One region of the Streptomyces sp. NPDC058373 genome, then DNA from elsewhere that is predicted to be linked to it. Evidence: riboswitches for the same ligand, from Rfam matches in the RefSeq annotation. Region 1 holds a riboswitch; the other holds the start of a gene.
What was found. A riboswitch is a leader RNA that binds a small molecule or an ion and turns the genes downstream of it on or off. The one in region 1 is predicted to bind cobalamin.

Region 1 (4,379 bases):
CCTGGACGAGCCCACCACGGGGCTCGACCCGCGCGGCCGCGCCGACACCTGGGCGTGCGTCCAGGACCTGGTCGCCACCGGCACCACCGTGCTGCTCACCACCCAGTACCTGGAGGAGGCCGACCACCTCGCCGACGCCATCGCCGTCATCGACCACGGCCGCGTCATCGCCCAGGGCACCGCCGCCGCCCTCAAGTCCCGCGTCGGCGGCGAACGCCTCACCCTCGCCCTCCCCGACCCCGCGACCCGCCCCACCGCCCTCGCCCTCCTGGCCCCCCTCACCCCCCACCAGCCCCACCTCGACCCGCGCACCGGCGTCCTCACCCTCCCCACCGACCACGGCCCCGCCACCCTCGAACAGGCCCTGACCACACTGCGCCACGCCGCCGTCCCCCTCGGCCCGGTCAGCCTCGCGCCCCCGACGCTGGACGACGTCTTCCTCGCCCTGACCGGCCAGGGGGCCGCGACGCCCGCGCCCGCCCCGGCCCCCGAACCCGCGAAGGAACCCGCATGGCGCCCGTGACCCGCGTCGCCAGGGACGCCACGATCATCGCCTGGCGCAACCTCCTGAACCTCCGCCGCACCCCCGGCTCGGTCATCGCCGCCCTGATCCAGCCGGTGATGTTCGTCCTGCTGCTCTCCTACGTCTTCGGCGGCAGCCTCGGCGGCGACGCCTACCGCACGTACCTGATGGGCGGCATCTTCGCCCAGGCCGTCACCTTCAACGCCGCCTTCACCGCGCTGGGCCTCGCAGGCGACCTGGACCGGGGCATCGTCGACCGCTTCCGCTCCCTGCCCATGTCCCCGATGGCGGTGATCCTCGGCCGCACCCTCTCCGACCTCACCATGAGCGTGCTGACCGTCACCGTCACCTCCCTCTGCGGGCTGTTCATCGGCTGGCGCATCGCCGGCACCCTCCCCGAGGCCGTTCTCGCCTACCTCCTGATCCTCCTCTTCGCCTTCGCCATGTCCTGGGTCGGCGCCACCATCGGCCTCACCGCCCGCAGCGTCGAGGTCGCCCAGAGCGCCGGCCTCATCTGGCTCTTCCCCGTCACCTTCCTATCCTCCGCCTTCGTCCCCACGGCCACCCTCCCCGCCGCCCTCCGCCCGATCGCCGACTGGAACCCGGTCTCCGCCACCGCCACCGCCCTCCGCGACCTCTTCGCCAACCCGGCCCCGCCCATGGCCCCCACCCGCGACACCTGGCCGGTCGTCCACGCCCTCCCGTACGCCCTGCTCTGCGCGCTGGGGATCACGGCGGTCTTCATGGGGGTGGCGGTGCGAAGGTTCCGCGAGGTGGGGCGCGGCTGACCCGCGACACCGCCGACTACCCTGACCGGGCAACCGGTTCGCCCCGCCCCCCAGGCGGGCGCGTCGCAAGAGGGAACCCGGTGGGAATCCGGGACTGCCCCGCAGCGGTGAGCGGGAACGACCGCCGTCCTACGCACTGGCCCCCTGGGGGCCGGGAAGCGACGGCCAGTAGGGGCTCGGCGGCAGGTCCGCCGGGCGGGCCCGCGAGTCCGAAGACCTGCCGTTGCCCGCGTGGCCGTCCGGCCGCGCGGTGACCTCGGCGAAGCCATCGCCGTGCGCGCACTCCCCGCCGAGGTTTCCTGCCAACTCGCGAAGGAGAGTTGACGTGCCCGAAACCACCGGCACCGCGCCCCGGACCACCAAGACCCCGGCCGACTCCCAGGTGAAGCTCGCCCACATCATGAGCGAGCACGACACCAACCTCTACGGCACCATCCACGGCGGCGTCGTGATGAAGCTGATCGACGACGCGGCCGCGGCCGCCGCCGGCCGCCACGCCGACGGCCCCGCCGTCACCGTCGCCGTCGACCGCATCGCCTTCCTCGCCCCCGTCCGCGCCGGCGACCTCCTCAACCTCCACGCCGCCCTGGTCCGCGCGGGCCGCACCTCCATGACGGTCGCCGTCCGCGTCACCGCCGAGTCCTGGAACACCTCGGGCCCCACCACCGAGGTCGCCACCGGCCGCCTCACCTTCGTGGCGGTGGACGACCGGGGGGCGCCGCGACCGGTCGCCGCGCTGGAGACGCCGGAGGAGCAGGGCTGAACCGACGGCGAAGGCCCGGGCGCCGCCACCGCGACGCCCGGGCCTCCTCCGACCGCTCCCCTCCTGCGGTGAGGACGCCTCACCCCGCCAGCAACCCCCGCACCGCCGACCGCTCCACCCGGTTCATCGCCCGCACCAGCACCGGCGTCAGCAGCACGAGCCCGATGCCGAGCAGGGAGGCCGCGCCGATCTGGAAGGGCGACTCCAGGTAGTAGGCGTGGTGGACGCCCGCGTCGGTGGTGAAGTCGAAGAGGCGGTAGCCGGGCCAGCCGACGAAGGTGGGGAAGACCCAGGCGTAGAGCGGGAGGAGGGCGACCACCCACCCCGTGGCCAGGAAGGTCAGCGTCACGACGAACGAGGCGATCCGCCACGGGAACATGACGACCTGGAACAGCACGGCCTTCCACCCCGCCACGTCCGCCAGCCGCTCCTTGATCCCGCCCTTACCGACCGGCGCGGGCGCCACCGTCCTCACCCCCAGCAGAGCCCCGGCCCGCCCCCGCTCCCCCGCCCCGAGCAGCCGCGCCCCGGCCAGCAGCACCGCCAGCACGGGCAGCCCGAGCACGGTGATCGCCAGCCCCGCGCCGGCCGAGAACAGGGTGACGGCGAAGACGAACCCGGCGATGGCGACGGGGAACGAGCTGAACACGTACCCGATCTCCCGCCAGGTCGCCGCCGCCAACGGCCCCCGCCGGACGACGGCGGGCCGCTCGGAGAAGGCCGACTCCTCGGAGACGTGCGGCAGGGGGCAGGTGGGGGGAGCGTCGACGGTGGCCATGGGTGACCTCTCATCCGGGAGGAGGGAGCGAGGGACGGAGCGACGCCGCGGCGATCGCGCTGCCCCGGGTGCGTGTCCACGATGCCGGTCCGGCGCCCCCCGGCGACATGGGGCGGCCGGGCGGACCAGGGGTGGGGTAATCCCCCGCCCCCGCCTCGGGCCGGCCTCCCTCCTACGCCGCCACCGCCTCCCCGGACGGCAGCCGCGCGCATCCCCGGCAGGCACGGGCCGACCCCGCGACCGCCGCGTGGGAGGCGGCCGCCAGAACACCGGCCAGCACGGTCAGCGGCCACTCCTCGGCGAGGCACGCGGCGGCGGCCAGGGCGAACGCCGTGACGGCCATGGCGAGGCTCGCCGCCGTCCCCGCCTCGATGTTCCCGCGCTACGCCAGAACCCAGACGGCCCCCGAAGCCACCGCCCTCCTCCACAAGATCTGCCGCAGCTACGCCTACGTCGGCATCGCCGTCCCGGTCCTCGGCATCGCCACCGGCGCCGCCCTCGGCGCCCTGACGGACGCCTGGCTCCTCGTCTCGATCGTGCTGACCGGGATCGCGGCGTGGCTGCCGGTGGCGGTGATCCTTCCGGAACAGGGATGGCTGCTGGACACGGCCACTTCGCGGGCATCCTCGACGCCTCACACAGCCACTTCGCAGACGCCCTCGACGCCTCACACAGCCACCCCGGACCCGCCCTCGACGACTGACACGGCCGACCCGGCCACCGCGGCGGACCGCCGCCCGGCGACCGCCAAGCTGGCCATGACCGCCGGTATCTTCAACTTGCTGTGGGCGACGGTGGTGGTGCTGATGATCGTGCGGCCTGGGTCCACGACGGGGGCGTGAGGGGGCCGCGCCAGGGGCCGCCCCGGGCTGCGGGTGACGGTCCGGGCGGGATCGGCCCAGCACCGGACTACCCGGCCCGCTCGGCCTCCGCCGCCTGCCCGGCGCCGCTCTCCTGGGCGCCGGTCGCCTTGGCGCCTGCCCCCGTAGCGGTGCCGGCTCCGGGGGTCCCGGCCACCACGGTCGACCGGGAGCCACCCCGCCGAAGCGGCCCGCGCCCACCGTCCATCGCCCCGCCGATCACCGCCAGGCCGAGCCCGACGACCGCCAGCGACGCCCCCACCAGCGCGGGCGAGGCCCAGCCCCACCCGGCCGAGATGACCAGGCCGCCGAGCCAGGCGCCGCCGGCGTTGGCGAGGTTGAAGGCGGAGTGGTTGGAGGCGGCCGCCATGGTCGGGGCCTGTTCGGCCTTGGCCATGAGCAGCATCTGCACCGGCGTGGTGATGAAGGAGCCCATGGCGCCGATCAGCAGGACGCAGACCAGGGCCGTCGCCGTGTGCTGCACCGCGAAGTAGAAGGCGAAGAGAGTGACGGCCATGACCGCGAGGCCGCCGTACAGCGTCGGGCGCAGCGCCCGGTCGGTCATCGGGCCGGCGAGGAGCGTGCCGAGCGTCATGCCCACGCCGTACAGCGCGAGGACCAGCGTCGTGGACGACTCCGCCATGCCGGTGACCTCGGTCAGCATCGG
Region 2 (4,379 bases), on a different contig from region 1:
GCGGCCGGTACGGGGGTGACCAGGCCGACCCAGTGGCTGGAGAGGCGCGGGGTGAGGACGGGGACGGGCAGGATCAGGCGGCGGGGCAGCTTGGCGACGGCGGCGTACCGCTGCATCAGTTCGCGGTAGGTGAGGATGTCGGGGCCGCCGATGTCGAAGGTGCGGTTGACGTCGGCGGGCATGGCGGCGGCGCCGGCCAGGTAGGCGAGGACGTCGCGGACGGCGACCGGCTGCATCCGGGTGTTGACCCAGCTCGGGGTGATCATCAGCGGCAGCCGCTCGGTGAGGTAGCGGAGCATCTCGAAGGAGGCGGAGCCGGAGCCCAGCACCACGGCGGCGCGCAGCACGGTGGCGGGCACGCCGGAGTCGAGCAGGATGCGGCCGACCTCGGCACGGGAGCGCAGGTGCGGCGAGAGCCTGCTCTCGGGGACGCCCTCGGGGGTGAGGCCGCCGAGGTAGACGATGTGGCGGACCCCGGCCGCGCGGGCCTCGCGGGCGAAGATCCGGGCCGCCTCGCGGTCGGTGCGCTCGAAGTCCGAGCCGGTGCCGAGGGCGTGGACCAGGTAGTACGCCACCTCGACGCCGCGCATCGCCTCGCGCACCGAGTCGGCGTCGGTGACGTCGCCCTGGACCACCTCGGCACGCTCGGCCCAGGTCAGGTCCCGCAGCTTCCCCGGGGTACGGGCCAGGGCGCGGACCCGGTAGCCGGCGTCCAGCAGGGCGGGGGCGAGGCGGCCGCCGATGTACCCGGTGGCGCCGGTCACCAGGACCAGCGCGCCGTCGCCTCGCGGGGTGGGCTCGGTGGGGTGCTCATCGCTGCTCATGGCCTCTCTCCGGGATCGGTGACCGGGCGGAACGGCGGTGTCCGGGCCGCTCCCGGTCCACCGTCTCGCGCCACTGCTTCTTCCGCGCGTCCCGGGCGCGCGAATGCGGCGGCCGGCGGACCGTCGTCTACCGCAGTGTGCTGCTGCCGCTGGTGATCATCTTCGGCGCCGTCCTCGCCCTCGGGCTGGCCTGCGCGGTGGTCTACGCACTGGCCGAGCGGGACGTGGTCCGGGTCGACGGGCAGGTGCCGGGCATCCTCTCGATCCTGGTGATCGGCGCCGCCACCGACTACGCGCTGCTGCTCACCGCCCGGTTCCGCGAGGAACTGAGTCTGCACGGCGACCGGTTCACCGCGATGCGGCTGGCCTGGCGGCAGTCGTTCGGGCCGATCACCGCCAGCGCGGCCACCGTGGCCCTCGGTCTGCTGGCCCTGCTGCTCGCCGACCTGACCAACAACCGGGCGCTCGGCCCGGTCGGCGCCATCGGCATCGTCTGCTCGGTCTTCAGCGCCCTGACCTTCCTGCCCGCCGCCCTCGTCCTGCTGGGCCGGGTCGCCTACTGGCCCGCACGGCCCAAGGTCACCGGCACCGGCGGCAGCCACCGCCTGCGGCAGCGCGTCGCCGACCGGGTCGACCGGACGCCGCGCAAGGTCTGGGCCGTCACCCTGGCCGCCCTCATCGCGTGCGCCGCCTTCGCCCCGACGCTGGCCAGCCGGGGCGTCCCGCTGGACGAGATCCTCGTCAACGACGCGCCCTCGGTCTCCGCCCAGGAGACGCTGAGCCGCCACTTCCCCGGCGGCTCCGGCAACCCGGCGGTCGTCATCGCGGACGCCGGACGACTGGACGAGGTGACGGAGGCCGCCGAGCGGACCGAGGGCGTCGCCTCGGTCGCCCCGGTCACCGAGTCGGGGCGGCCCGGCGGCGGCGCACCGCTCGTCGTGGACGGCCGGGTCCGGATCGACGCGACCCTCCAGGACGACGCGGACAGCGACGCCGCCAAGGACACGGTGGCCCGCCTGCGCACCGCCGTCCACGCGGTCGACGGCGCCGACGCCATGGTCGGCGGCTACACCGCGCAGCAGTACGACACCCAGCGCACCGCCGAGGCCGACCGGAACCTGATCATGCCGGTGGTACTGGCGATCACCCTCGTCATCCTGGTCGCCCTGCTCCGCTCTCTGGTGACCCCGCTGCTGCTGGTGGCCACCGTGGCGCTGAACTTCGCCGCCACCCTGGGCATCGCCTCGCTGGTCTTCACCCACGTCTTCGGCTTCACCGGCACCGACGCCTCCGTCCCGCTCTACGGCTTCGTCTTCCTGGTCGCTCTCGGCGTCGACTACAACATCTTCCTGATGTCCCGGGTCCGCGAGGAGACCGCGCGGCACGGCACCCGGGAGGGCGTACGGCGCGGCCTGACCACCACTGGCGGCGTCATCACCTCGGCCGGCGTCGTCCCTGGCGGCGACCTTCGCGGCGCTCGGGGTGATCCCGCTGGCCTTCCTCGCGCAGATCGCCTTCATCGTCGCCTTCGGCGTGCTCCTCGACACCCTGGTGGTCCGCTCCCTGCTGGTGCCCGCCCTGGTCCGCGACATCGGTCCTGCCGCCTGGTGGCCGGGGGCGCTCAGCCGCCGGGCCGAGCCCGCCGAGGACGCGTCCGGGGAGCCGCGAACCCCGGCGTAAGCGCAGGCAGTACGCGTACGACGGCTCTCCCCGCCCCCGGGCGTGGGAGGGCCGCTGTGCTAGCTTTCGCACGCCAGTCGTACCCGCGCATCTCCATGCGAACGGGTCAGGGAATCCGGTGCGAACCCGGAACTGACGCGCAGCGGTGAGGGCGACGGGCGGCGCAGGACGCCACTGGGGCACGCCCCGGGAAGGCGCGCCGTCCGCACGACCCCGAGTCCGAAGACCTGCTGGCCCTCCGCCCGTACGGACGGGGTTCCTGTACGCCAGGCTTCGCGACCGAGCCTCGACACCGAAAGCCGCACCCCTGTGCCTGTTGCGCCCTTCCGCCGGACCTCCCTCGCCGCATCCTGCGCCGCTCTCGCCCTGCTGCTCACCGCCTGCTCGGGCGGAAGCCCCGCGCCGGCCGACGACGCGAAGGGGGCCGGCGCGACGACTCTGAGGAACTGCGGCCGCACCGTGACCGTCGAGCAGCCGCCGCAGCGGGCCGTCTCGCTCAACCAGGACTCGACGGAGATCCTGCTCTCGCTCGGCCTCGCCGACCGGATGACGGGCACCGCGACCTGGACCGACCCGGTCCTGCCGCACCTGGCGAAGGAGAACGCCAAGGTGAAGCGGCTCGCCGACAACAACCCCTCCTTCGAGAAGGTCCTCGACGAGGAGCCGGACTTCGTCACCGCCTCCTTCGAGTCGACCCTCGGCAAGGGCGGCGTCGCCACCCGCAAGGCGTTCGAGGACCTCGGCGTCGGCACGTACGTCTCGCCCGCCGACTGCGCCAAGTCGAACACCGGCGACGGCGACGGCTCGCGTACGACGCCGCTCTCCATGGCCGACATCCACGGCGAGGTCACCGACCTGGCCGAGGTCTTCGGGGTCGAGGAGCGCGGGAAGAAGCTCGTCACCGAACTGACCCGGCGGGCGGAGAAGGCCACCGAGGGGCTCAGCACCAAGAAGGCGCCCGCGTCCGAACGCCCGACCCTGCTCTACTGGTTCGCCAACTCCGAGGCGCCGTACATGGGCGGCTGCTGCGGGGCGCCGGGCATCATCACCGAGGCGGTCGGCGGGAAGAACGTCTTCGACGACACCAAGGACGAGTGGCCGCAGATCAACTGGGAGACGGTCGCCGACCGCGACCCCGACGTGCTGGTGATCGGCGACCTGACGCGCAAGTCGCAGACGGCGGAGAGCGCAGCCAAGAAGATCGCCTTCCTGGAGTCCAACCCGGCCACCCGCACCATGACGGCGGTGAAGAAGAAGCGGTACGTGCTGGTGAGCGGCGCGGCGATGAACCCCTCGATCCGCACGGTCGACGGCATCGAGGAAGTCGCCGCCAAGCTGCGCCAGTTCGGGTTCGCCACGTGACCGCCACCGTCGCGCGGACCGGCCCGGAGCCCGGGCGGACGCGGCGGCGGCCCGGGGCGTGGACGCTCAGCCTCCTCGCCTTGGTCCTGCTGCTGGCCTCCGTCTCGGTCGCCATCACCATCGGCCCGGCCCGCGTCTCGGTGCCGGACGTCTGGGCGGTCGTCGCCTTCCGGCTCGGCGGCGGTGAGAGCGGCCTGACGCCGATCCGCGAGGGCATCGTCTGGGAACTGCGGCTGCCGCGCACCGTGCTGGCGGCGGTCTGCGGGGCGGGGCTCGCGGTCTGCGGGGTGGTCATGCAGTCGCTGCTGCGCAACCCGCTGGCCGACCCGTTCGTCCTCGGCGTCTCCTCCGGTGCCTCCACCGGCGCGGTCGCCGTGGTCGTCCTCGGCGTCGGCGGCGGCGCCCTCTCCGTCTCCACCGGGGCCTTCATCGGCGCGCTGCTCTCCTTCGGCCTGGTGCTGCTGCTCAGCCACAGCCTGGGCGGCACCACCGACCGGGTGGTGCTCTCCGGGG

Region 2: it holds a riboswitch for cobalamin, as region 1 does, so the genes downstream of both, ACFWMZ_RS04180 (ABC transporter substrate-binding protein) here and ACFWMZ_RS22465 (acyl-CoA thioesterase) in region 1, are expected to answer to the same signal.

What each region holds. Positions count from the first base shown of each region.
Region 1 covers NZ_JBHXJE010000044.1:8,944-13,322, reverse strand. The annotation lists gene ACFWMZ_RS22475 (ATP-binding cassette domain-containing protein) at 1-523, shown strand, start outside; gene ACFWMZ_RS22470 (ABC transporter permease) at 511-1,311, shown strand; cobalamin riboswitch at 1,379-1,530, shown strand; gene ACFWMZ_RS22465 (acyl-CoA thioesterase) at 1,637-2,074, shown strand; gene ACFWMZ_RS22460 (sensor domain-containing protein) at 2,154-2,852, opposite strand; partial or broken gene ACFWMZ_RS22455 (hypothetical protein) at 3,025-3,216, opposite strand; gene ACFWMZ_RS22450 (hypothetical protein) at 3,194-3,694, shown strand; gene ACFWMZ_RS22445 (MFS transporter) at 3,762-4,379, opposite strand, start outside.
Region 2 covers NZ_JBHXJE010000004.1:56,867-61,245, reverse strand. The annotation lists gene ACFWMZ_RS04190 (SDR family oxidoreductase) at 1-824, opposite strand, end outside; partial or broken gene ACFWMZ_RS04185 (MMPL family transporter) at 947-2,504, shown strand; cobalamin riboswitch at 2,562-2,754, shown strand; gene ACFWMZ_RS04180 (ABC transporter substrate-binding protein) at 2,814-3,866, shown strand; gene ACFWMZ_RS04175 (FecCD family ABC transporter permease) at 3,863-4,379, shown strand, end outside.